3 regions of the Oceanispirochaeta sp. M1 genome follow, and region 1 is predicted to be linked to each of the others. Evidence: riboswitches for the same ligand, from Rfam matches in the RefSeq annotation. Region 1 holds a riboswitch; each other region holds the start of a gene.
What was found. Region 1 has a riboswitch for molybdenum cofactor ahead of DV872_RS01485 (extracellular solute-binding protein). Riboswitches for the same ligand answer to the same signal wherever they lie in the genome.

Region 1 (8,307 bases):
TCTTCCTCAGATAGACTGTGAGGACCATATTGTGGCGCCTGGGTTTATAGACATTCATTCCCACCTTGACTGGTTTGCCGGAAACGAAGGAAGCAGGGAATTGATGATGCCCTTTCTTCAGCAGGGAATCACAACTGCAGTAGGTGGAAACTGCGGTTTCAGTACTTTCGGTTTCCCCGTATCCCATCCCTATAGAGAACTTCTGAGTGATAATATCTTCCGTTCAGGCCGGGCAAAACTCAGCTGGCAGAATGCAGCAGGTTATAAAGAACATATCAAAGAGAACGGCAGCCCCATGAATATCCTCTCTTATGTAGGTCATGGAACCACAAGAACCTCCATCAGAGGCTACGATGCGAATCCCCTGACAGATGCAGAACTGAAGCAGCTTCTGAGTCTTCTGGATGAGAGTCTGAAGCAGGGAGCCTGCGGGATTTCCCTGGGTCTCCAATATGAACCCGGTATTTTTGCCGACAAAAAAGAGCTGAAAGCCGTAGCAGAGCTGGTAAAATCCCATAATAAGGTACTTGCGGTACACCCGAGAGCAGCCTCTGCTGTTTCCGGAACCTATCCTATGAAACCCTTCGGAACTCCCCACCATATTCTGGCAATTCAGGATATGATCGAACTGGCTGAAGAGACTGGAGTCCGCCTCCAGTTCTCTCATCTGATCTTTGTAGGCTCACAGAGCTGGAAAAGTGCGGATAAGGCATTCAAGCTTCTGGAGGATGCCAAAGTCAGAGGGGTGGATATCCACTTTGATACCTATGGCTATTCACTAGGTGCCAGCAGAATAAATGTAATCCTCCCTGAATGGTTTCTGGCAGACCTTAATAAGAATGTGGAAAGTAAGTCAGCCTTGAAGAGACTCTGGGTGGAAATAAAGGCAATGGAGCTTGTTCTAGGCTTTGGATTTGAGCAGATCAGAGTAACAAATACCGTATATCCCGAATGGAAAAAATATAATGGATTGTATCTATCAGAAATTGCCCGGAACCTTGGACAGAGCAGCTTTAAGACTCTCTGCGATCTTGTCCGTCTGAGTAACGGTACTGCCGCCGTCCTGATGGAGCGATATTCCAATCCCGAGATTTTAAAAAGGATGATCGCCCACCCTCAAGTCCATTATCAGACTGATGCATGGATGGAAAGAGAGGGTATAAATAACCCTGCAATCTACGGCTCTATCCCCCGCATCCTCAAACTGAGCCGGGAGCACAATATTCAAAGTATCGAAGAGAGCATTAGAAAGATGACCGGAGCCACTGCGGAAAGACTGGGAATACCAAAGCGGGGATATATCAGAAAAGGATACTATGCCGATCTGGTTGTATTAAATGAGAAAACCATCAGCGACAGGGAAGATGAGAATGGGATTCCTCTTCCACCAGAAGGAATAAAAAGGGTCATAATCAATGGGAAGATGCTTTTAACTCCTGAAACAGCTAAAGAGATAAATCCTGTAGGCAGTGAAATGCCGGGAATGTTTATCCACATCTAATTATGGGACCCTATATATTCACAGTTCAGTACAAGCTATAGTAAGTTAAACTATCAACTCTGGAGAGATTCTCTCCAGGGGTGATGAACTCCCCGAGAAACCAAATTCCCGGGAACAGAAGGAATTGTAATGATATTAGATACAATCGCCAATGCGGCAAAATACGAAGTACTCCACAAGAGCTTTAAAAAAGCCTTTGATTTCATCCGGGAATCAGATCTGAAATCCATGGAACTCGGCCGCTATGAAATAGACGGAGACAATATCTTCGCTCTGGTTCAGGGCTACACAACTAAGGCTGTCAATGAAAAGCAGTTTGAAGCACACAGAAACTATATTGATATTCAGTATATGATCTCCGGTTCCGAAATGATGGGCTACACCACTCCTGATTATTTAACAGTTACAACAGAATATAATCCAGATACAGATGTTGAACTCTACTCTCATACATCTTTTACTGAGTGTGAACTTGATGTCAAAGACTTTGCAGTGTTCTACCCCGAGGATTCTCATATGCCGGGCTGCAGCATCAGAGGCAGGACTGCCGGAGAGGTGAAAAAACTGGTTCTAAAGATCAAAAAGTAATCATCTGTTTCTGATAAACACGCCGGAACCTTTATGGGATCTTGACCCGAAGGTTGCGGCGCAATAGAATAACAGCTATTAACTAATTTCCGAGGTTCTGCCTCTACAGATTCTGCCTTTTCCAGGCACGATCCATGAGTCTTTGCCCGCAGGGTTGTTCCGGAAACAGAACAGCCTCCCGTGTTTGGAAAGGAAATACATTGAAACGTGCAGGAATTATCCTTCTGATAATCCTTATACCGGTCCTTCTCTTTTCAGAGGAGTACAGCTATAGGACATCAGACATTCTGAGGCTTATGGACTCAGAGTACCTGAGAAAATCAACATACTCATTCGACGGCCTTTATTATAAAGGCTGCTCACTTCTCGAAACACTGCCTCTTATGGAGGAAGTATATGAGATGGATATCCGCAACGCCGGATCAAAAAATCTTTTAAAAAATGATGACCTGGGTGAATACTGGGCCGAGGCCCTACTGGTAAGTGAAGATAATTCATCAGGCCTCAGTCTGATATTCAAAGACAGGATTTATCATGACCTGACTCAGCTGAATTTCAAGGGAACAGCCATGGAATCTGATGAATTGGAGGTCTGGCTGTCCTGGGAAGGTGTTGATGCTCTCAAAGATGAAATTGAAAACTTTGCAGACCACCACAACATCAGTATCAAGGCAGTAGAAGTTCCCAGTCCCGATTCGAAACTACATTCAGTTGTAAGGGCCAGAGGAGATGTACCTGACCTTGTGATGATCCAATCCAGTGCCGTAGAAAAACTGGTTTCAGCCAGGGCTGTTCAGAACCTTGGATATATAAAAACTCCAGATCTTATCATACAGGGTACTGAAGCCTTTACTCTCAACAACAAACTATGGGCCCTCCCGTTCTACTTTGATACACAGCTGATCTATTACAACAGGAATCTGCTTGATTCAGTACCCTCTCCCGACTGGACATTAAATGATATGGAGCTGGCAGCCCGGCAGATAAGAGAGAGGAATAACAAGATTCATCCTCTGGCCTGGAATGCCTACTCCTCCAACTGGCTGATTCCCTTTCAGGTTTCCTTTGGAAAAGGGGAGCTTATAGATTCTAAGGGAATAATCACAGTCAATGATAAAGCGACAGAAGAGGCATTGAATTATATCCTCGACTTAAAGGAAGAAAAACTTTTGAGCCCCCTTGAAAGAGATGCCATGGATGCCCTGTTTATTGCAGGGAAAGTAGGAATGATAATGAGCGGCTCTTATGCTGTCCCCTACTTCGAGTCTCTGGGGCTGGAGTTCGGAGTTCTCCCCTACCCTATAAATCAGATGACAGGGATTCCTCTCTCTCCTCTACTGGATTTCAAGTCCTTCTGTATGACCCGGCAGACTAAACATCCCATTCTGGCCCGCCGATTTCTGCAGCATATGATCGGTGCGGGAGTACAGCAAAGATTCTGTCCTGCATTAGCAAAACTTCCGGCCAGAGTTGATGTACTGGATATCCCGGGAATATCATACGGATATCTCTCCCTTCTTAAATCAACTGTAGTAAGAGGAACCGTGGTCCCTCCACAGCAGATATACAGCATCTATAAGAATAATATGTGGAAACTTCTCAGGTTCGCACTCTCAGGCCAGTTGTCGGTACACCAGACTCTGGAGAAGGGACAGACCCTGATGAACAATTCAATAAAAAATTAATTGGTTTTATAAAGGAGTTTGAGATGAAAAAATTATTGTATCTGGTGCTGACGGCATTCCTGCTGTTCACCATAGGATGCGCAACTGAAGGCAATCCCGTAGCCGCAGAAAATGGGGGGAACAGTGAAGCTGCTGTGGCAGAAGTGGATGATATTTCCTCTGCGACTCCCGCAGGAGAGGGCTGGAGAATTGAACTGATGGGAGTACGCAACGATGAGTTGTGGCAGAGCCAGCTCAGCTCCTGGAAGGAAGCTGAAGATGGAAGCTCTGTTGAGATGAGCCTTGAAAAAAAGGGTGAAACAAAGCTCTACAGTGGAATACTCCTGAAGGATATTGTCGCTATGGTTGATGATCCCTCAGGCGGCATGCCCTATGAATTCCAGGAAGATCTCTGGAAAGAAGGCTATGACATAACACTGACTGCCGCAGACGGATACAGTGCCAGCTTCAACAGCGCCGATGCCTCTTCTGAAGAAGTCCTACTGGTGGACAGTATAGACGGCGAAACCGTATCTCCCCAGATTGCCGGTAATCTTACAGGCAAGGCATGGGTACGTAATCTGGTTAGCATTGAACTCAGCCTGGCAGCTGTTGATCTTACACAGAACAGCTTTGATTTTATATTAGATATCAATAACAATATATCTTCCTACACTATTGCCGACCTGGAAGCCATGGATATTTACGTAGAAGACAAAGGCAGTTTCACTAACAGCTACGGTAATACGACTGATGGGATTTACGGTGGAGTCAAACTGATTCCCCTGCTTTCAAAATCAATGGACGTAACAGTCGAGTCCGCCATCAAGATTATTGCCATGGATGGTTATGAAATGAGTTACGGGGGAGACATGCTCCTGGATCAGACCGATGGAGACTGGATTCTGGCATTTAAAGAAAATGGTGAGTACATGCCCGAAGATCCCGGCTATATACGTCTGGTAAAAGTAGGTCCACAGAACCCCAATATTACCGGCCATGTATCTGCACGAATGATCAAGAAGATCGTAACAGAGGGTGAACCCTTTAAAGACTTCGGTCTGACTATTGTACAGAAAGATCTGACAGAAGTTTTTGACCGTCAGACCATGCAGAGCGGTGTGTCTGTAAATAAAAACAAGGTTACCTACTACTACCAGAAAAAAGATCAGGATATCGAGTATATGGGAATATCTCTCTGGAGACTCCTGGAACGTCCTACCGGATACAAGGCTGTTGAAATTGCAGCGGGTGATGGCTTCTCAGTAACCCTGGACAATGCTCAGATTGAAGGAAATGACGATGTTATTATCGCCATGTATACCGGAGACGATGATTCTCTTCTTGATGATAGCGACTGGCCTCTCAGACTGGTATGGGACAAAGACGCAGCCCTGGTTCCCGATGGAATAAAAGCTGTCAGAAATGTAGAAAAAATTACCCTTATTTATTAAGTAGGTGTATTAGAATAAAAGCGGGGGCTGGTTATCCGGCCCCTTTCTTTTTACCATGATGAAAATAAAAAAAGAGACCGCACTGGAAAACAGATTACTCATCCTCCCTATCCTTTTCCTGATTATTCTAATCGGTGCAGCACCCTTTGCGACCGCTTTGAAAGACAGCTTCTTTCATGATAATTACGGAGAACGCAGTTTTGCAGGTCTGGAGAATTTCAGGACCATCCTGGGAGATGCGGCCTTTCCCTTCAGTCTGAATATTACCGTAATCTGGGCCTTTCTCAATGTTAGCCTCAGTCTGTTTTTCTCTTTTCTCCTTGCACTGAGACTCCTCAAACCGGGCAGATCATTCTTATACCCTATGCTGCTGATTCCCTGGGGCATCCCTGTCTATATTGCGGTTCCCCTATGGAGAGCGTTCCTCCATGGCAGCGGAGGCGAATCCATTATCAGCAAATTGACGGGAATACAAATCAATCTGATGCTTGATCCTGCCGCCGGTTTTCTTGGAGCCCTACTGGTCAGTCTCTGGATGAGTATTCCTGTTACCACCTTTGTTTTTGCCGGACATATGAGGAAGGTGAGCCGCTCTGTAATTGAAGCTGCCGCACTGGATGGTGCGGGGGATGCCGAGATTGCCAGATCCATCTATATTCCGGAAATCAAAGAATCACTTCTGGCCATGGCCGTACTGAACTTTATCAAGGCCTTCAAGGAATTTACTCTTGTATTTATGCTGACATCCGGCGGCCCTCCTCTGATCAGCGGAATCACTGACAGGCATATCATTGGAGCCACCACGACCTTAGGTGTCTTTCTGTATGAAATATTCCTGCAGCATAACGACTGGGGAATCAATGCAGCCTATGCAGTGATTATGGCTGTCCTCGTACTCTTTATTATGTCCCTCTGGATTCTGATCCGAAAGAAAAAACCTTTGAGGATACTCCTGATTCTATCCGCTCTGGCTCTACTCCCCGGAGGAAGGCCGATGCTCTGGTCACTGGCAGCCGGATATATGATTGCCGCCATACTCAAAAGAGACCGTCTCTTGAAGATTCTGCTCCCTGTTCATCTTACATCTGTTCTGTTCTTTGTAAGTACAGAAGGCGTTCTGGCAGGGTTCCATCCCGGAATAATAATCCCCCTGCTGGCCCTGCTTTTCAGTTTTCAGGAAAGTTCATCTGCAAAGGGAGAAATCCGAAGCTTCAGAACAATTATCCCGGTCAAAGGAGTGAAGGCTGCATCGGGAATCAGCATGTATATCTTCAATCTTCTCAGTGCAGTGATTCTCTATATGCTGATCTGGATGAGCCTGTCAGGAATCAGCGCCTGTTATATAGACTCTTTCATCCCCCCCATGGCCAGTCTTAAAAACTTCATCACAATCTTTACAGAAGAGGGGATACTCAAGTACTTCGCCAATACATTTGTATTAGCAGGAATGACTGCAGTACTCCTCCCGTTTGTTGTGTTTCCCGGGGCAGTATATCTGGATAAGGCCGGAAAGAAGAGAACACTGGCTTTTCTGGCAATTATTCAACTCATGGGAATGGCCGGAGGAATGCACTCACTGATTCCCCTCTACCGGCTTTTCAGAGGGATGAATCTGCTGGACAGCTATATTCCACTGATACTGATCTATCTTTATCACTCCATACCCATAGCCCTCTTTATACTGACGGCATACCTGGGGAACCTCCCCTCCTCCTACAGAGATCTTGCCCGGATTGAGGGTATGGGAGAACTGAAATACAGCTTCAGGATTCTGCTGCCCCTGTCACTCCCGCCTCTTCTGACGACAGTAATGCTGGCATTCATCTCCGGATGGAACGGGTTTCAGGCACCCCTTCTTTTTTTAAACAGTGAAGAGAAGTATACTATAAGTCTGAAGCTACACAGCTATGTTGGAAATCTGGCATCGGGAAGCCCCGTATGGAATTTGTTTGCTGCCGCTGCAGTTGTAAACACTCTCTTTATTGGAGCCCTCTTTCTGCGATTCCGGAACCCCATGACCATAAGCCCCATAAGCGAGAGTGAAACCGATGAGTAAACTGATACTTGTAACAGCCGATAGAGACCGTGGGAAGACCACAGCGCTATGGAATCTCTACAGACAATTTCATGTTGAGGATAATAACCGGATAGGCGGCTATATATCTGTTCTCAATAAGGATAATAATAAATCCAGAATAGTTCTTAAGAATCTCAGGTCAGGAGAAGAGATGCTGCTGGCAAGCTGTATTGAAGAAGACTGGGCAGGACAGGAAGAGCGCTGTTTCAAAATGGGCATGCGATATACATTTTTTCAAGATGCATTTGACAACAGCTATGACTCATACAAAGACGCTCTGGACTGCAGCCATATATTCATAGATGAAGCGGGGGCTTTAGAACTGAAGGACAAGGGGTTTTCCCCTGCCATCGAATACCTGAAAAGCAATTTCAAGGGGACCCTTATCATTTCTGTCAGGGAATTGTTCCTGGAAGATTTTCTGATAATATATTCCTTCGATAAAGGATGGACAACACAGGTTTTTACAGTATAAGCCTGTCAGCTCCTGAATAGACATTAAAACGCCGTCCCCGGACAAAAGCACAGACGGTCACATTATATTTAACAGCCAGTTCAACAGCCTTGTCCGAAGGTGCTGAAATAGAGGCGATAACAGGGATTCCTGTTCTCACCATTCTGAGAATCATATCTGAAGAGATTCTACCGGAGCTGAGGATTATTCCTTTTGAGAAATCACAGCCTTCCCGGAACCCTTTCCCCAGAACCTTGTCCACCGCATTTCTCCGGCTTATATCATCGGCCCAGTGAACAATACCATCGACGGCAAAGGCGGCCATATGGGCTCCGCCGGTTTCATGATAGACAGATGGAAGTTTCTGAAAGGCATCCATGAGAGTGAAAAGATCTTCCGGGGTCCAGCGATCCGGATCATCAGAAAATGCTTTGAGTTCTTCTGGATCTGATAAGCCTGCGGGTGGCTCTAGATCCGGAATCTCCACAAAGCACTCATCCCCCTTGAACCTTATTGACGGAACAACTCCTGGATGAATAAGCCCCTCTCCAAAGAGAAGACCCGTCACT
Region 2 (8,307 bases), on a different contig from region 1:
CAATTGTTTAAACTAGTGATGTAGTGGTGTTCAATAATAAACAGATAGCTATTGAAATGAAAGGTTCATCTGGTGATGCAGTAAATATTATGAGCCTTGATATCGAATATGACTCGTTAATTGCTAAAGTTGGAATGACATGAGAGATAAATGTAACCTTGGATGTAAATACCATTTATGCGGTGTCAGAGAAAGAGTCATCCACTATACTCTTGGATGCTTGGTAAGGGACTTTCAATCATTCTAATTTAAAGGTTAGTGGGAACTGGAGTTTTTTAATTGTAAGACACTCTGCCAGTGGTATTTATGCCTCAGTAAAACCACTTTTACATTGGCTCTGGTCTATTCAATTATTTCCGCTCTTTAACTGCCTTGATAATAAAAGTCCAGATCATCAGGAATGATGAGATCCCGGCCAATGCCGCTCCTATTCCAAAGGCGTCAGATAGAATCCCGAAGCTGACGGACAACAGGGCTGTAATGATGGTTTTCCACTGGGACTGAACCGAGAGAACGGAAGTCAGGATCTCATTGGATGTATTATCAGAAATAAATCCCGTAAGGATCGGTTTCCTTATGTTTTCAATAATATAAATACCCATGAATGCTATAAGAGCAAGTATCCATAACTCTACCCCATACAGAATTCCGCAGATAATTCCAGATGAAAAACCAAGAAGAAGGGTTGTGAGAGCTATGCTCTTCTCCCGGTTTCCTGCAATTTGTGATGCCATCCTGGAAGCTCTGGATGTGATTAGATAGATCAGAAAATACATGATCCCTATAAATAATCCGTTCTTCTTCTCTATCTCAGTATCCTGTAGAAGAGGTATGAGTATAATCACATTCACCATAACCGGCTGAATATAGTCTTTAACGGCTTTCAAGTATGCTGAATGGGTGGCGGAAGTATTGAGGATGGAGAATACTTCCGGCTTTCTGATGACCGAGAACAGCTCTTTTACAGTCGCTTTTATGGAAAAAATTTCCTTTCTGACAGACTGCTCCGTTGACTTATCAAGTTCCCCCGGATAGGACATTATCAGCAGAAAATTGATTACATAGGGGATTATAGAATATAGGAAGATCATCTCATAGGAGCCGTTATAGAATATAATAATCCCCGCTATAAGGGATGATAATGCGGCGCCTTTTTGAGACCAGGATCGGGTATGTCCGTAGTAGGCAATCTTCATGTTATCCATTTTATTTATCTTCAGATAATCCATAAGTATCCCCTTATGGGTTCCTGAGCGGAATGCCTCAGCTATTCCGTAAAAAAGGAAGGCGAAAAAGAAAAGCCAGTAGTTATCTGAGATATAAAAAATCAGAAATGAAATAATATAAACAAGAAGTGATGCGATAAGAGAACGCTTTCTGCCAAAGTTGTCTGCAATGATTCCTGAGGGTATTTCAAAAAGATTGGTGGTAATTTCACGTAGAGCATAAAGAGTTCCAATCTGTGTAAAGTTCAAACCCTTCTCAATAAGAAAAAGGATAAAGAAAGCATCAAAAAAACGGAGATTTTTCAGAAAACCATAGAAGCAGAATTTGTAGTACTGTCTGTTTTTAAGTATGTTTTCCATTTGCTTCCTATTTCATGCCGACTCGCAGCATAACTGGGTTATGATCGGAGTTTGCAAAATTCAGGTCGATTCCTTTCACTTCAAGAATATCAACATTGGGTGATACCAGGAAGCCGTCTATTACACATTTGAAACTCTTTCCCGCCTCATAAGGGTCTTTCAGTGAACGGTTTGTCGCCACTTTCGGATCAAAAGCCCAGGACCAACCCGGCATGGACCAGTCTTCAGGCAGGGGCTGGTAGAATTCCTGGGCAGTTTCAGTGGATGTGAACTGATCAGCATCGGTGCCCGGCATAAAGCTGTTCCAGTCTCCACCTATTACTACATACCGACCCTTCTCAAATTCCTCGGAGGCCAGCGTTTTTATGAACTCAAGCTGCTCTTTTTTAAGAAAACCGCCCTTGTCATAGGCCGATGTATGAAGGTTTATGAGAACCCACTCCCTTCCGGACTTTTCCGGTAGTACTGTCATAAGCAGGCAGCGGTCCAGAAAGAAAATCTTCTTGGGCCAGGTATAGTTACCCGGCAGGGCATGCCGCTCCGCCTTCTTCATTGTGTAATCAGAATATACTGCCAGGCCTGAATGGACTGAGCCGTACTGAGTGCCGATGATCCGGGGGGAGGGGATATATTTTACTCTGTAATTGGATGCAAAGGCATAGGATTTACCTCTGAGAATATCTGAAATCTGCTCCAGTTGATTATCTTTATAGGAGCGGGTACTTTTCCAGTCTATCTCCTGAAAGAAATAGATCTCTGCAGAACTCTCATTTATGGCCTTGTATATACCTTCTCTGTAAGAAACATACTCCTCTCGGGGAGCCCTGATGCGCTCTCCTTCATCCATAAAGAAATCCATGTCTCGGCCAAGGCCGCCGTAACCGATGTTCCAGTTGAAAATATCCAGAGTATCACCGGCAGTCTCCCGACTCTGATGAGTTATTGAGACTGCTTCAAGGTCTTCAGGCTTATAGTCAGTGAGGGTGAGCCATAAGATCAGAAGGATAAGGGGTATAAGAATAATCAGGCAGATTTTCAGCAGTGTTTTCATGTGTGAATCCCTTAATAACTCAACCATGGAGTGGGTTGTGTGTATAATCAAAAAATTTACTATAACATCAATTGTATTCAGGATGATTCTTTTTTTTTAATTCAGAAGGAAAAAGGCCTGCAATGAAAGGTCCTGTCTGCTTTGTATTCTCTGAAACTTCTTGTAGAAAGACTTATAGCGGTGTTAGTATGAATTAAATCTTCGAACTGTTGTTTTCTAAAGGATTTTCTCATGTAGAAATTATTCCATGAACTTCAGTCGGTGTACGGATATAAGTCTGTACCAAGGGTCTCTCGGGAAACTGACAGGCCTCCCTGTTGGAAAGGAGATACACCCTATTCGGATATTATATTCCGGCTCCTCTTTCATCACTACACTTTTCTTTTCAGGAGTTTCTATGTCATTTCAGTCTTTGCAGAAAAAAATCTTTGTTCTTATTGCTCTCAGTCTTCTGGTTCTGTCACCTCTTGCCGCCGGTGATAAAACCGTAATGCTTGACTCAAGTGATCCTCCTGCAGCTGCTGTTGATGTTTTGGTGGATGCAGAGTTTGTTCTGACCTTTACCAGCAATGTTATCAATATGAAGGTTTCAGATAACAACAGAAGCTGTTTTACCCTGCTTAATGACAATGGAGAATCGGTGGCCCTTGAGGTTCTTATGGCTGATGATCAGATTGAGCCTGAGTTTAAACGGATTATCAGAGTGAAAGCACATGAGAATCTGAATAAAGACTCTGGGTACTCAATTGTTATTTCCGGAAAGCTGAAGGCTAAAAACGGTTCCACCCTGGGAGAGGATACAACAATCTCTTTCCGGACTGCACCGTAAAAGTACCCGAATCCTGTGGAGTTCCTGAAGAGGCATAAATCCCTTTATTATATTCTTCTCATTTCTGTTCCACTCCTTGTCATGCTGGGCTCACTTTTTGTGGGGCGCTATCCTGTGGGAGGGGGGGATGTTCTGGGTAGCCTTGCTTCAGTATTCAGGGGCGGGCCGCTTAATGACGAGGGTCCCGAAAGCAGAATTATCCTCTATATCCGTCTTCCCCGGGCTATCCTGGGGATGCTTGTGGGAGGGAGTCTTGCTGTTTCCGGTGCATCCCTTCAGGGGCTGTTTCGTAATCCCCTTGTAAGTTCCGGAATGCTTGGTGTCAGCTCGGGTGCAGGCTTTGGTGCGGCACTGGCGATTATTCTTTTTGGTACCTCCATTATGACGATTGGTTTTTCCTTCCTCTTCGGGCTGCTGGCAGTGATTTTCAGCTTTATGGTGGGAAGAATATATAATGCCAAGGCACATATCACTCTTGTTCTGGGAGGGATGGTGATCAGTTCACTCTTTTCAGCCATGCTCTCATTTCTCAAATATGTGGCCGATCCCTATGATCAGCTTCCTGCTATTGTTTTCTGGCTTATGGGGAGTCTGGCTTCAGCCCGGTATCAGGATATTCTTATTGCAGGAATTCCCATGCTGGCCGGTTGTCTGGGACTCATCTTATTCAGTTATAGAATCAATGTACTCTCCATGGGTGAACGGGAGGCCGGGACTCTGGGAATCAATGTTCCCGCTGCCCGCATCTTTGTTGTTATATGCACCACCCTGGCTACAGCAGCTGCGGTCTGTGTGAGCGGCAGTATTAACTGGGTCGGCCTTATTATTCCCCACATGGGACGGATGATCGTGGGCAGTGACAATCGCTGGCTCCTTCCCTTCAGCTTCTCTCTGGGGGGCTGTTTTCTTATTGTGGTGGACCTGATTTCCCGTTCAATCAGCGGCAGTGAGCTTCCCCTTGGAATCCTTACATCATTTCTGGGAGCACCCTTCTTCATTTATCTCCTCTACCGGACAAAGGCACGGGGCTGGCAATGAAAGATCATCTCCTGGAAGTCGAAAATCTTCATTTCAGTTATGGCAGTAAACAGGTATTGAAAGGTCTGGATCTGAGTCTGGAAGAGGGAGAAGTCCTCTGTCTTCTGGGACCGAACGGCTGCGGCAAGACAACACTGCTGGACTGTATACTGAAGCTTCTTACCCCCCCTTCCGGATCTGTGACCATTATGGGGAAAGATCAGAAGAACCTGAATCCTCAGGAGCTGGCAAAAATTACAGCCTATGTTCCTCAAAAGCACAGCAGTCATTTTCCATTTACTGTTTCAGATTTTGTACTGATGGGACGGACTCCCTATACGGGTATTCTTGGAGCTCCGGGAAGAGAGGATCGGAAACTGGTGTTGAGGGTTCTGACAGAACTGGGTCTGGAAACCCTGAAGGACAAGGATTACTCAAGGCTCTCGGGAGGCGAAGCCCGTATGGTGCTTATCGCCAGAGCCCTGGTTCAGGAGGCACCCCTGCTGATTATGGATGAACCCGGGAGTCATCTGGATTACAGAAATGAGATCCTTATGCTTGAGACCATTCTTTCTCTTGTAAAAAACAGAAAGCGTTCGGTCCTCATGTCCACCCATTCTCCCAATCAGGTCTTTTTTCTTGAAAACTGCGGACTCCCTGTCAGGGCGGCAGTGCTGCAGGAGGGAATCATACAGGAATCTGGCAGGCCTATGGATATCCTGACTCCAGAAAATCTTAAAAGAGTGTACGGAGTCCGTACGGCTCTTGTAAATCATATGGACGGGAATCATTCCATAAACAATATAATTCCCATCCCTTCCAACAGAAAGGCTGAATAATGGATATAAGAAGATATAGGGAACGACAATTATTATTCCACGTGATCACCTTGATGATTTTTGTAGTCAGTCAGCAGCTGACAGCCCGCGGGATGCAGGATCAGCCGGAGCAGCTGAACCAGAATCTGTCTGAGGAGAGCTCTGTTCCGGAAGGACGATTGATTACAGATTCCTTCGGCCGGGAAGTGCTTATTCCCGAATCAGTTGAGCGAGTCGCCTGCCTATACGCCTTTTCCGGTCATGTCACCACCATGCTGGGCTGTGGTGAGGATATCGTTGCGGTTGTACCCGGGCTGAAAAGGGATAAAATGCTCAATCAGCTGAATCCCTCACTGGCAGATGCAGCGGTAACAACTCTTGACGGAGTGGTTCATATTGAAGAACTCCTCAAAATGGAACCCGATCTTGTTTTTCTGAAAGGAGAGAGTGCCCGTCTGGAAGCTGAAGTGGAGAAGCTGGAGCGTTTTGATATTCCCTATCTGGTTATTGAATACAAGAGTATTGAGGAACAGATGGAGGCCATCAGTATTATTGCTTCTGCACTGAACCGTGAGGAGAAGGGCCGGGAGTTTAATCATTACTACCAGCAGACCATGGACAGAGTGAAGAACCTCCTCAGCTCTCTACCCGCTGATAAACGGATCAGAGTCTATCACTCTGTGAATGAAGCGGTCCGAACCGATGCTGCCGGAACTCTACCGGCTGAATGGCTGGAGATCTGTGCTGTAGATAATGTCTCCATTGGAGAGACTCTTAAATTCAGAGACAATAAGTTTTTTGCCTCCCTGGAGCAGATTTATCTCTGGGACCCTGAAGTGATAATCTGCAATGAAGGCGGTGTAGACGAATATCTTTTGAGTAATGAGATGTGGGGCGGCTTAAAGGCGGTAAAGAATAAGGATGTGTATCAGATTCCCATCGGGATCTCACGCTGGGGACATCCCGGCGGTATGGAGACTCCCCTTGCCATTCTCTGGACAGCCGTCACTCTCTATCCTGAATATACTGGGGATATAAATCTCGATCAGGAGATCAGAGAGTTTTATTCCCGCTTCTTCTCTATCGATATTGATGATGAAACCATTGCCCGTATCAAAGATGGCAGCGGTATGCGTGCACCCAAGGGAGAGTAAAATGAAGCTGCTGATTGCCTTCGATGATACAGATAATCTAACCAGTCCGGGAACAGGCCACATCCTGGAAGACTTTAGAACCCTCAGCTCAGAGCGTGGCTGGGGACCTTCAAAGAGGATCTCCCGGCATCAGCTTTTTGTACATCCCGATGTTCCCTATACATCTCATAACAGCGCCATGTGCTTTGAACTGGAAATTGAAGAAGACCATCCTGATCTGGTGGATCAGATAGAAAAAGAAGCCGTGCGTTTTCTACAGGAGAGATCCGCTGAAGGTTCAGATCCGGGGCTCTGTATTCTTGAGTATCATAAACTCAGTAATAAAGATGAATTTATAAGCTTCGGACAGAGGGCCAAGGGGGAAGTCCTGAGCAAATCTGAGGCCTACGGTCTGGCCGAACGCTGTGGTATCCGCCTGTCCGAACACGGAGGAACGGGTGATGGGATAATCGGGGCTCTGGCAGGAACCGCTCTGCGCCTGCAAGGCATGGACGGCCGTTTTCGGGGACAGCTGGAGGGCCTGGAAGAGGGGAGAGCCTATGATTCCAAAGAGCTTCTGAATCATCCGGGAATAGACAGAATAGCCATTCTTGAACCCGGTGCAGTCCTGGATCATCTTCAGTATCATGATCCCTCAGAATCTCAGCTGTCAGTCCGCCTGATTGATAAACCAAAGACAATTCTGTACCAGGGTGAATCCCTCTTTCTTCTGAGCCGGGAAGAGACAGAAGAGTTGAGCAACTGGACAAGGACTCAACTCAAGCGCTTTTGAAATTATTCTCATTCACTGTAATTGACTCTCATAATACCTCTGACAGAATTGATAAGGTAGATTTCATCTGCTTCAGCTATTTCTGCTGCTTTGACAACTCTCTCCTTCAGAACTCCCTGTTCAAGCATCTCCTGTCTCATGGTACCGGCTAAAAGCCCACAGCTCACGGGAGGAGTGTAATGAATCCCTTTCAGAACAAGTACAATATTGGCAATGCAGCTCTCTGTGATTTCTCCCTGTTCATTCCATAGAAGTACATCATCATAATCAGGATTCTCCTTCAGAAGATTCTTATAGATCTCCCGTTCTGTAGTCTTATGAAAGAGAAATGGATTTCTGCTGCTCATAGGATAATCAGCTCTCTTCAAGGTCCTGAGGCCCTTGGAATCCTGCTCATTCAGGGGCTGTGCCTCAATGTGTATTTCTCCATCTCTATCAAGAAGCAGCCGTACTCTCTGAGCCTCTTCACCCCTGAAGCTTCCGGATGTTTTTTCTAAAGCCTTCTTAATATCTCCCGTTCTGCAGGGATAGTCAAAGTAGTCTGCCGATTCTTCAAGGCGTTTTATATGTCGTTCCAAAAGAATGAATCCATCTTCTTTTGTCCATTTCAGTGTTTCCAACAGTGAAAATACTCTCTCTTTTCTACTGAGAATACCTGTCTTTGTGAGTGACTCTTCATATTCCCCTTCCATTGTGGAGTCCCATACTACTCCACCTCCAGTTCCATATCGGGCTGTCTGTTCGTTTCGGTTCATCATGGCCGTCCGGATGGCTACATTGAACTGTGCCCTTCTATGGGGTCCCCAGTATCCTATTGAACCGGTATAGAGTCCCCGGGCTGTGGATTCAAGCTCTTTAATAATTTCCATTGTTCTGTACTTGGGGGCTCCGGTTATGGAGGCGCAGGGAAACAGGTTTTCAAGAATCTCCGGGATTTCTGCATCCGTTTGGGCATGGACTTCTGTTGTCATCTGCCAGAGTGTCGGGTATTTCTCAATTTCAAAGAGCCTGGGTACCCGGACTGTTCCGCTTCGGGCTATCCGTCCCAGATCATTTCGGATCATATCCACAATCATCATA
Region 3 (8,307 bases), on a different contig from region 1:
ACTGAAGATGGAATCATTTCTGAAAAACCTTTTCACTTCTTTCTTGAGCGTTATATGGCTTCCTTTGTACAGGAACTGAGAGAGTTCTGTGAGGCTATTATCAATGATACAGATACTCCCCTGGGCGGCATTGACGCATTGAGACCCGTACAGATTGCAATTGCAGCTGGTGAATCTTTGAAAACAGGAAAGCCTGTAAAACTCAATTATTAATTAAGCAATAGAACAGCTTGAAAAGCCGTTTCTTCGAGAGTTGCCTTCTTTAATGAAGGAACTCAAGGGGAAGCGGTTTTTTTATTGGATTTTAAATAATTAAGGGAATAATCGAGGCTGAATGATCAGCGGATATTCAGGCGGCTTTCAATATTTTCGATATGAGAGCTGAAGGTTACAACTGACTGGTTGATTTCACCGGATCTGATTGTATCAACAATATGCTGATGTTCAGAAACAATCAGAGAACGGTCGGAATAATCATCCTGGGATTTTACTATCTCTTCATACATAAAGGATTTAAGAGTCTGGTATATGGCATAGAATAGAGTGTTTCCGGTACTCTTAACTATGATGTTATGGAAATTGTAATCAGCTTCTACGGTTGTTTCAGGAGAGGCCGATTCAATTCCGGCTTTCATCTCATCAACCTCTTTCTGCAGCTCTTTCAGGACTTCTTCAACGGCTTCAGATTTTTCCATAGACTGTCTTGTCAGGTTTATTACACTCCAGAGTTCGATTGCTCCTCGGGTCTCGATAAGTTCATGTTGTTCTTCTTTACCCATCAAAATGGCCCAGGAGAGTGCTTCGGTGGAAATATTAGCTCTGTCTGAAAGAAAAGTGCCCTTGGCAGCTTTGGATTTCAGGACTCCGAGATAATTGAATATTTTTATGGCTTCACGAACTGAGGAGCGGCCTATTCCGAAACGTGCTGCAAGTTCATGTTCTGTAGGCAGTTTGTCTCCCGGTTGATACTCTCCGGAGGCAATAAGCTCTTTTATCTGCTCCATTACCTGCTCTACAACTGTTTTTTGACGAATTTTGGCCATCTATGACTCCTATTGTATGACAATACAACATTTGTAGAATTCAGACAACAGAGAAGGCATAATTTAAAGATTTAATTCATAATATATGGGCCTTGGATTTTTATCCTCCGATTTCTGATTTGTACACATGAATTGTTAATATAAAGTAACAATTTCATTTACAAATGACCAATCTATAATATACTTAAATTCAGCGTACTTCTCCGAGTCTTTATTCCTAAAGTCTTTTATTAAGACAAAGGAATTCTGACCGTAAGGGTTCTGGAGAGAAATCTCAGAGCCTTCCGTGTTTGAAAAGGAGATACACCGTCCGGACTTTTAGATATCCGGGTTCAAATACGGGAAATATGGACTGTTGAGGTCCTTATAAAGGAGTTAAGTATGGATAAGATTCTGCGCATCAAAATGGGTTCCACTCCGGAATATGTTATTGAAGATGTGGGTGATTATGCCGGTATCGGCGGAAGAGCACTCACTACTAAAGTAATTTTCAAAGAAGTTCCTCCTCTCTGTCACCCTCTGGGTCCTGAAAATAAGCTGGCCATTGCTCCCGGTATGATGTCCGGTTCAGCCGCAGCTATCTCCGGAAGACTCTCGGTAGGTTGTAAGAGCCCCCTCACCGGTGGAATCAAAGAATCCAATGCAGGAGGACAGGCCGCCCAGGTTCTGGCCCGTATCGGTTATGCCGCAATTATTCTTGAAGGACAATCTCCTGAGGGTAAACTCTATACTCTTGTTGTAAAAAAAGATGAAATCTCAATTGTAGAGGCCACTGATATCACTGGACTGAATAACTATGATGTTGTTGAAAAATTAGTCGCAAAATATGGCGACAAGGCTGCCTATATGTCTATCGGTACAGCAGGAGAGAGAAAACTGGCAGCGTCTTCTATTGCCTGTACTGATGTTGAACTCAGACCCACAAGACATTGCGGACGTGGCGGTGTGGGAGCCGTAATGGCAGCAAAGGGAATCAAGGCCATTGTTCTTGATGACAGCGGATGTTCAGTGAGAAAACCTGTAAATGAAGATGCCTTCAAGGCTGCCAATAAGCTTTTTATCAAGGGAATTAAGGCTCATGGTGTTTCGGGTCAGGGACTCCCTGCGTATGGAACCAATGTTCTTGCCAATATAATAAACGAGGCTGGTGGATTCCCTGTAAATAACTTCTCAAAGGGTCAGTTTCCCAATGTTCATAAAATCAGCGGTGAGACACTGGCTGAAACAGAAACAGCCCGGGGTGGCAAGGCAACCCATGGATGTCACAGAGGCTGTGTCATTCAGTGCTCCGGTACCTATGTGGACAAGGAAGGTAATTACGTCACCAAGCAGCCCGAATATGAAACAGTCTGGGCCCATGGACCCAACTGCGGCATAGATGATCTTGATGCCATTGCTCAGATGGATAGAATGGATGATGACTTCGGTCTGGATACAATTGAAATGGGAGCCACCATTGCGGTTGCTATGGATGCAGGTATGGCCGAATTCGGTGATGCCAAAGCTGCCATTAAACTTCTTCAGGAAGTAGGGGATGGAACTCCAATGGGTCGAATCCTTGGAAGCGGCGCCGCTGTGACTGCAAAGGCATTCGGTCTTGAAAGAGCTCCCGTTGTCAAGGGACAGGCTATGCCTGCCTACGATCCCAGACCCATACAGGGAATTGGTGTTACCTATGCGACTACCCCTCAGGGTGCCGACCATACTGCGGGATATGCCATTGCCACAAATATTCTTAAAGTGGGCGGATTTGTAGATCCTCTTAAACCTCAGGGACAGATTGAACTCTCAAGAAATCTCCAGATTGCCACTGCGGCCATCGACTCTACGGGAATGTGTCTCTTTATTGCATTCCCCATTCTTGATCAGCCTGAAACTTTCAATGCCTTTGTAGATCTTATAAATGCATTTTTCGGCCTGAGTATGACTGCAGATGATGTGACCGCACTTGGTAAATCTGTTCTGACAATGGAGCGGGATTTCAATAAGGGTGCAGGATTCACAAAAGAGGATGACCGTCTGCCTATGTATTTCAAGAGAGAAAAACTGGCACCCCACGATGCAGTTTTTGAAGTAACAGATGAGGAACTGGATGAGGTCTTTAACTGGTAATGCGAAGAATTGATAAAGGATCATGTGACGGAATCTTCCTGAGCAGCGTCCTTCAGCAGGGTGTTCTTGTTGAGTACATGCCCGGGGAGACTGTCACATCTTTTATCCTCAGAATCCTCTCTCTTGATCCTGAAGGGATGGAGAGGGAGGTACAGACCCTTATCCTGAATAACGGCTGTGTGGATGAACCTGATTCCACCAGGCTGGTTTCCGGGGATACAATTGTATTGTCCGGAGCCATGCCCGGTCTGGTGGGGGCCATGCTCCGCTCTAACAGTCCCATCAAGGCCATGCGGAAGAGCATGAGCAGCGGTGAGGATAGAAGGATCAAGGTTGACGGAAATCTTGTGCGTCTCAAACTGTTCAATACTGTTCTTTCTGATCATAAAAATGATATTCTGGAACTGGGTTTTTATGCGGAGGATGTGGTTTGAGTGCAGGGGTTGTTAAAGTAAAAACATTTGCGACACTGAGTACTCTCTTTCCATCGGTTCCGGATTTTCCTCTTCAAACAGGGGATCGTGTGCTGGATATAATGAACAGAATGGGTATCCCACCGAAAAAAGTAACTATTATTTTTGTCAACAATGTCCATGCCGAACCGCACAGTCCTCTCAAAGACGGTGATGTGCTCGGACTCTTTCCGCCAATAGGTGGAGGTTGAGAGATTGGGGGGGGATATTCAGCCTTGTCAATTTCCTATGATCTGAGTGAATACCTTTTTCAAGTAGGCTCTATGCTCTTTCATGCAGAAGAGAGTAAGAATTGTTTCCTTGAGCAATCCTGAATCTTCAGGATAAATGGAATCCTCTGAAAGTATCTCCCCGTCAAACTGAATACTCTTCCAGCTGCTTTCTTGGGGAATCAGAGCCTTAAGTCTGATGATTTTCTCACTGTTTTCTGATATCAGAGATTTCAGCACTTCCGAATTTTCTTTAAGGGCTCCCTGAAATGAGAGCTGCTCAATTCCATCTTTACCCGTATCTATCATTTTCGCCTGTAAAAGAAAGGGCATCATGCCCCTGGGGAGATCCTCTTCTCTTTTATCCTGAGCTTCCGGTCTGGTCCATGTTCCGTTTCTGGATTCCGAGAATCCGGAAATTCCCGGATAATGACGCTGCAGTTTTTCTCTGATTTCTTTCAGAAGATCAGAAGCATGAATGTCCGCTTTTGTAATCAGCACATAGGGCTTTCCTTCAAACTGCCTGGAGTAGGCGGGAAGATAATCATGGAAGCGTTTGAACTGAATTGCATCCGTACAGACCAGTACTTCATCCACCAGGAGTTTGTCGGCACTGAAGTTGGTGCTGATACTTTTTTTCATCTCCCAGGGAACGGCCAGGCCGGTGGCTTCAATATAGATATGATCCGGTTTTTCATCGTTTACTATGGTGAGAAGATTCTGGAGCAGTTTCTCCTTGAGACTGCAGCAGATACAGCCGCCTTTAATCTCCTTCTTGGAATAATCTCCCTTTTCAATAAGAAGGGCATCGATATTAACATCTCCGAAATCATTTATCAGAATTGCTGTTCTCTGCCCTTCTGGTAAATCCCTGATTATATTGTTGAGGATTGTTGTTTTCCCACTTCCAAGGAAACCGCCGATGATTGTAATTTTGATTGGATTCTCTGACATGATCTGATTGTAACGATTTTAATCGAGCAAATCCATGGTAATAACATATGTAAAAAAATAAATAATAAAGTTACAATTGACATGCAAGTGAATTAATGTAGAATAATATGTATGAAGAATACAAAAGGCATTACATCTCACGCAAAAAGCGTGAAGATTACAAAAGAAAAGTATCTGGACATGTATCTTAAAATGGTTCAGACCCGAAAATTTGAAGAAAAAGCTGCCCGTCTTTTTGTCGAGGGCAAGGTTCATGGAACAGCTCACTTCTGTATTGGTGAAGAAGCTACCGGGATCGGCGTGTGCTCTGCTCTCGAAAATGAAGACTATATCTTGCAGACCCACCGTGGTCATAATCAGGGAATCGGTAAGAATATGGACATCAACAAAATGATGGCTGAGTTCCTGGGTAAAGAAACCGGATATTGTAAAGGCAAGGGCGGTTGTATGCATATTGCCGATTTTTCAGTTGGCAGTCTGGGGGCAAACGGTATTGTGGGGGGAGGAATTCCACTCGCTGTAGGTGCCGGTCTGAGTCAGAAATATTTAAAGAAAGATAATATTACCGTCGGATTTTTTGGAGACGGAGCCAGCAATGAAGGTACTTTTCATGAGGCTCTGAACCTGGCATCAGTCTGGAAACTTCCAGTCTTATTTGTTTGCACCAATAACTATTATGGTATGTCTACTCATGTAAGTAAATCCATGAATATCGATGATATTTCGGTTCGTGCCTCTTCTTATGGAATCAAAGGACTGGCCCTGGATGGAAATGATGTGGTCAATATATATAAAGAAACTCTCAAAGCAAAAGAATATGTTAAAGAAAACGGCCCCATGCTGATGGTATTGAATACATATCGCTGGTTTGGTCACTCCAAGAGTGATCCCCAGGCATACAGAAGCAAAGAAGAAGTTAAAGAGTGGAAGGAAAAGTGTCCCATTAAGCGGTACAGTGAATTTCTTATAAAAGAAGGTCTTGCCTCTAAGGATGATCTGGAGGCTCTGGATAAGCAGGCAGAGCAGGATATAATAAATGCTGTTGAATTTGCAGAGAACAGTCCTGAACCTAAAATTGAAAACATCTTTGATGATGTATATGCCGACTGAACCGGAGATACAGGAGAATACAATGCGCGAAATAACATATGCAGATGCTATCAGAGAAGCCATGAGCGAAGAGATGCGTCGTGATGAAAATATAATTTTTATGGGTGAAGACATCGGATTATACGGGGGAGCCTTCGGTGTCTCCCGCGGGATGTTTGAAGAGTTTGGTGAAGAGCGTGTATTGGATACACCAATCACCGAAATGGCAATTACGGGAGCCGCTGCCGGGGCTGCCATGACCGGCCTCAGGCCTATTGCAGAGCTGATGTTCAGTGATTTTATGACACTGGCCATGGATCAGCTTGTAAACCAGGCGGCAAAAACCCGGTTTCAGTTTGGTGGACAGGCGTCTGTTCCCATGGTTCTCAGGGCCCCCGGTGGTTCTGGTACAGGTGCAGCAGAGCAGCACTCTCAAAGTCTGGAAGCCTGGGTCTGTCATGCCCCGGGTCTGAAAGTTGTTATACCCTCCACCCCCTATGATGCCAAAGGGCTCCTGAAAACAGCCATCAGGGACAACAATCCCGTTGTGTTTATTGAACAGAAACTTTTATACAGAACCAAGGGTGAAGTCCCTGAAATCGAGGATGACTACACAATTCCTCTTGGTGTGGCAGATATTAAACGGGAAGGTAAAGACCTGACCATTATCACCTATGGCCGCATGGTCCAGCGTAGTCTGGAAGTTGCTGATAAATACGCTGAAAAGGGTATTGAAATCGAAGTCATTGATATCAGAAGCCTTGTACCTTTGGATAAAGATTGTCTTATTCAGTCTGCCAAGAAGACTGGAAAGGTTGTCATTGTTCATGAAGCCTGCCAGACAGGTGGATTTGGCGGGGAGCTTTCAAGTGTTATTGTTGACAGTGATGCTTTTTTCTATCTGGATGCTCCGGTAAAAAGAGTCGGAGGACTGGATGTTCCCATTCCTTATAATCCGAACCTGGAAGCTCTGGTTGTACCCACAATAGACAGCATTTCTGCTGCCATTGACGAAATCCTTTAGGAGGCATTATGGCTGAATCAATAATAATGCCCAAAACGGGTATGGCTATGGAAGAAGGAGTCATTGTTGAATGGCTCGTGAAAGAAGGGGATGTTGTTTCAACAGGCGACCCCGTTGTTGAGATTGAAACCGATAAGAGTTCCATGGAAGTGGAATCGGATTATGATGGAACTATCCTGAAAATCCTTTATGAAAACGGAGAGACAGTTCCCGTTGTTCAGACCATCGCCTGGATAGGGAAACCGGGAGAGAAGATTCCAGAGTCTTCCTCTGAAGGTTTTGGTGAACTTCAGGACATCAGCAAACCAGGGCTCCCGGACCTTGAGGCAAAACCTGCAGAGACTGAGATTCCCAATGAGTCATCCAATGTTTCTGATGGTAAAGTCAAAGCAACTCCTGCGGCCAGGCGAGCGGCCGCTGAAAGAGCATTGCCCCTTGAATCAATATCACCCAGTGGCCGGTCCGGGGAAATCCGGGAAGCCGATGTCCTCTCCTTTAAACAGGTGAATACAACAGCTCTGGCCGGACGTGTGGCTCTGGATCAGGGTCTAGATCTGTCAGGTATACAGGGTAGTGGACATGATGGAAAAATTTTCAGCTCTGATCTGAATTCAAATGTTTCTCAGGAACTGCAAGGCCCAGGTATGGCTGAGGATCAGAGAGTTCCTTTGACCAATATTCAGAAAATAACAGGAAGACGGCTGCTTCAGAGTCATACTGAAATACCTGTTGTAACCAGTCATATACAAGCTGACGTAAGCGAAATGCTGAAGATTAGAAAACAGATCAATAAGGCTCTCAATGGTGAAGTCAAAATCACTATCAATGACTTTGTATTGAAGGCCTGTGCTCTTGCTCTTGAGGAAAATCCCCGGGTTAACGCTGTTCTTGATGGTACAGACCTTATCTATAAAGGGAATATAAATCTCAGTATGGCTGTGGCAACAGGAAAAGGTCTTCTGGTTCCTGTCATTCAGAATGCAAACAGGCTTTCTTTAAAACAACTTTCTTCTGTCGCTGCCGACCTGGCAAAGCGTGGAAGAGAGGGCAAGATCAAATCAGAGGAAATGGAAGGGGGAACCTTTACCATAAGTAATATCGGTACCTTCGGGATAAGCGGTTTTACACCCATTATTAATCAGCCACAGGCTGCCATACTGGGTGTCTGTGCTATAGATGAAAAACTGAAATTAGTGGATGGAGCAGTCTGTGTAAGTAATATTATGGGACTCAGCCTTACTTTTGACCACAGAATTTTAGATGGTGCCGAGTCTTCTATCTTCCTCAGCCGAATACGGGAATTACTTGAAACCCCACTGGCTTTGATGGTTTAAGGAGAGATAGAAATTATGTCTGATACAAAGAAACAACAGAATAACGGCTCATATGGTCTCATCGTTATA

Region 2: another riboswitch for molybdenum cofactor. It lies ahead of DV872_RS00865 (Ig-like domain-containing protein); the one in region 1 lies ahead of DV872_RS01485 (extracellular solute-binding protein).
Region 3: another riboswitch for molybdenum cofactor. It lies ahead of DV872_RS13350 (aldehyde ferredoxin oxidoreductase family protein); the one in region 1 lies ahead of DV872_RS01485 (extracellular solute-binding protein).

What each region holds. Positions count from the first base shown of each region.
Region 1 covers NZ_QQPQ01000002.1:64,013-72,319, forward strand. Annotated here, with positions in the region: gene DV872_RS01475 (amidohydrolase family protein) at 1-1,501, shown strand, start outside; gene DV872_RS01480 (YhcH/YjgK/YiaL family protein) at 1,631-2,089, shown strand; molybdenum cofactor riboswitch at 2,165-2,300, shown strand; gene DV872_RS01485 (extracellular solute-binding protein) at 2,290-3,774, shown strand; gene DV872_RS01490 (hypothetical protein) at 3,798-5,207, shown strand; gene DV872_RS01495 (ABC transporter permease subunit) at 5,266-7,263, shown strand; gene DV872_RS01500 (nucleoside-triphosphatase) at 7,256-7,759, shown strand; gene DV872_RS01505 (formate dehydrogenase accessory sulfurtransferase FdhD) at 7,749-8,307, opposite strand, start outside.
Region 2 covers NZ_QQPQ01000001.1:211,483-219,789, forward strand. Annotated here, with positions in the region: gene DV872_RS00855 (MFS transporter) at 351-1,586, opposite strand; gene DV872_RS00860 (endonuclease/exonuclease/phosphatase family protein) at 1,594-2,688, opposite strand; molybdenum cofactor riboswitch at 2,825-2,981, shown strand; gene DV872_RS00865 (Ig-like domain-containing protein) at 3,035-3,466, shown strand; gene DV872_RS00870 (iron ABC transporter permease) at 3,548-4,504, shown strand; gene DV872_RS00875 (ABC transporter ATP-binding protein) at 4,501-5,322, shown strand; gene DV872_RS00880 (ABC transporter substrate-binding protein) at 5,376-6,455, shown strand; gene DV872_RS00885 (hypothetical protein) at 6,457-7,227, shown strand; gene pabB (aminodeoxychorismate synthase component I) at 7,236-8,307, opposite strand, start outside.
Region 3 covers NZ_QQPQ01000017.1:12,528-20,834, forward strand. Annotated here, with positions in the region: gene iolG (inositol 2-dehydrogenase) at 1-213, shown strand, start outside; gene DV872_RS13345 (FadR/GntR family transcriptional regulator) at 339-1,043, opposite strand; molybdenum cofactor riboswitch at 1,233-1,360, shown strand; gene DV872_RS13350 (aldehyde ferredoxin oxidoreductase family protein) at 1,425-3,155, shown strand; gene DV872_RS13355 (hypothetical protein) at 3,155-3,589, shown strand; gene DV872_RS13360 (MoaD/ThiS family protein) at 3,586-3,819, shown strand; gene DV872_RS13365 (GTP-binding protein) at 3,847-4,791, opposite strand; gene DV872_RS13370 (thiamine pyrophosphate-dependent dehydrogenase E1 component subunit alpha) at 4,903-5,901, shown strand; gene DV872_RS13375 (alpha-ketoacid dehydrogenase subunit beta) at 5,924-6,904, shown strand; gene DV872_RS13380 (dihydrolipoamide acetyltransferase family protein) at 6,913-8,238, shown strand; gene lpdA (dihydrolipoyl dehydrogenase) at 8,254-8,307, shown strand, end outside.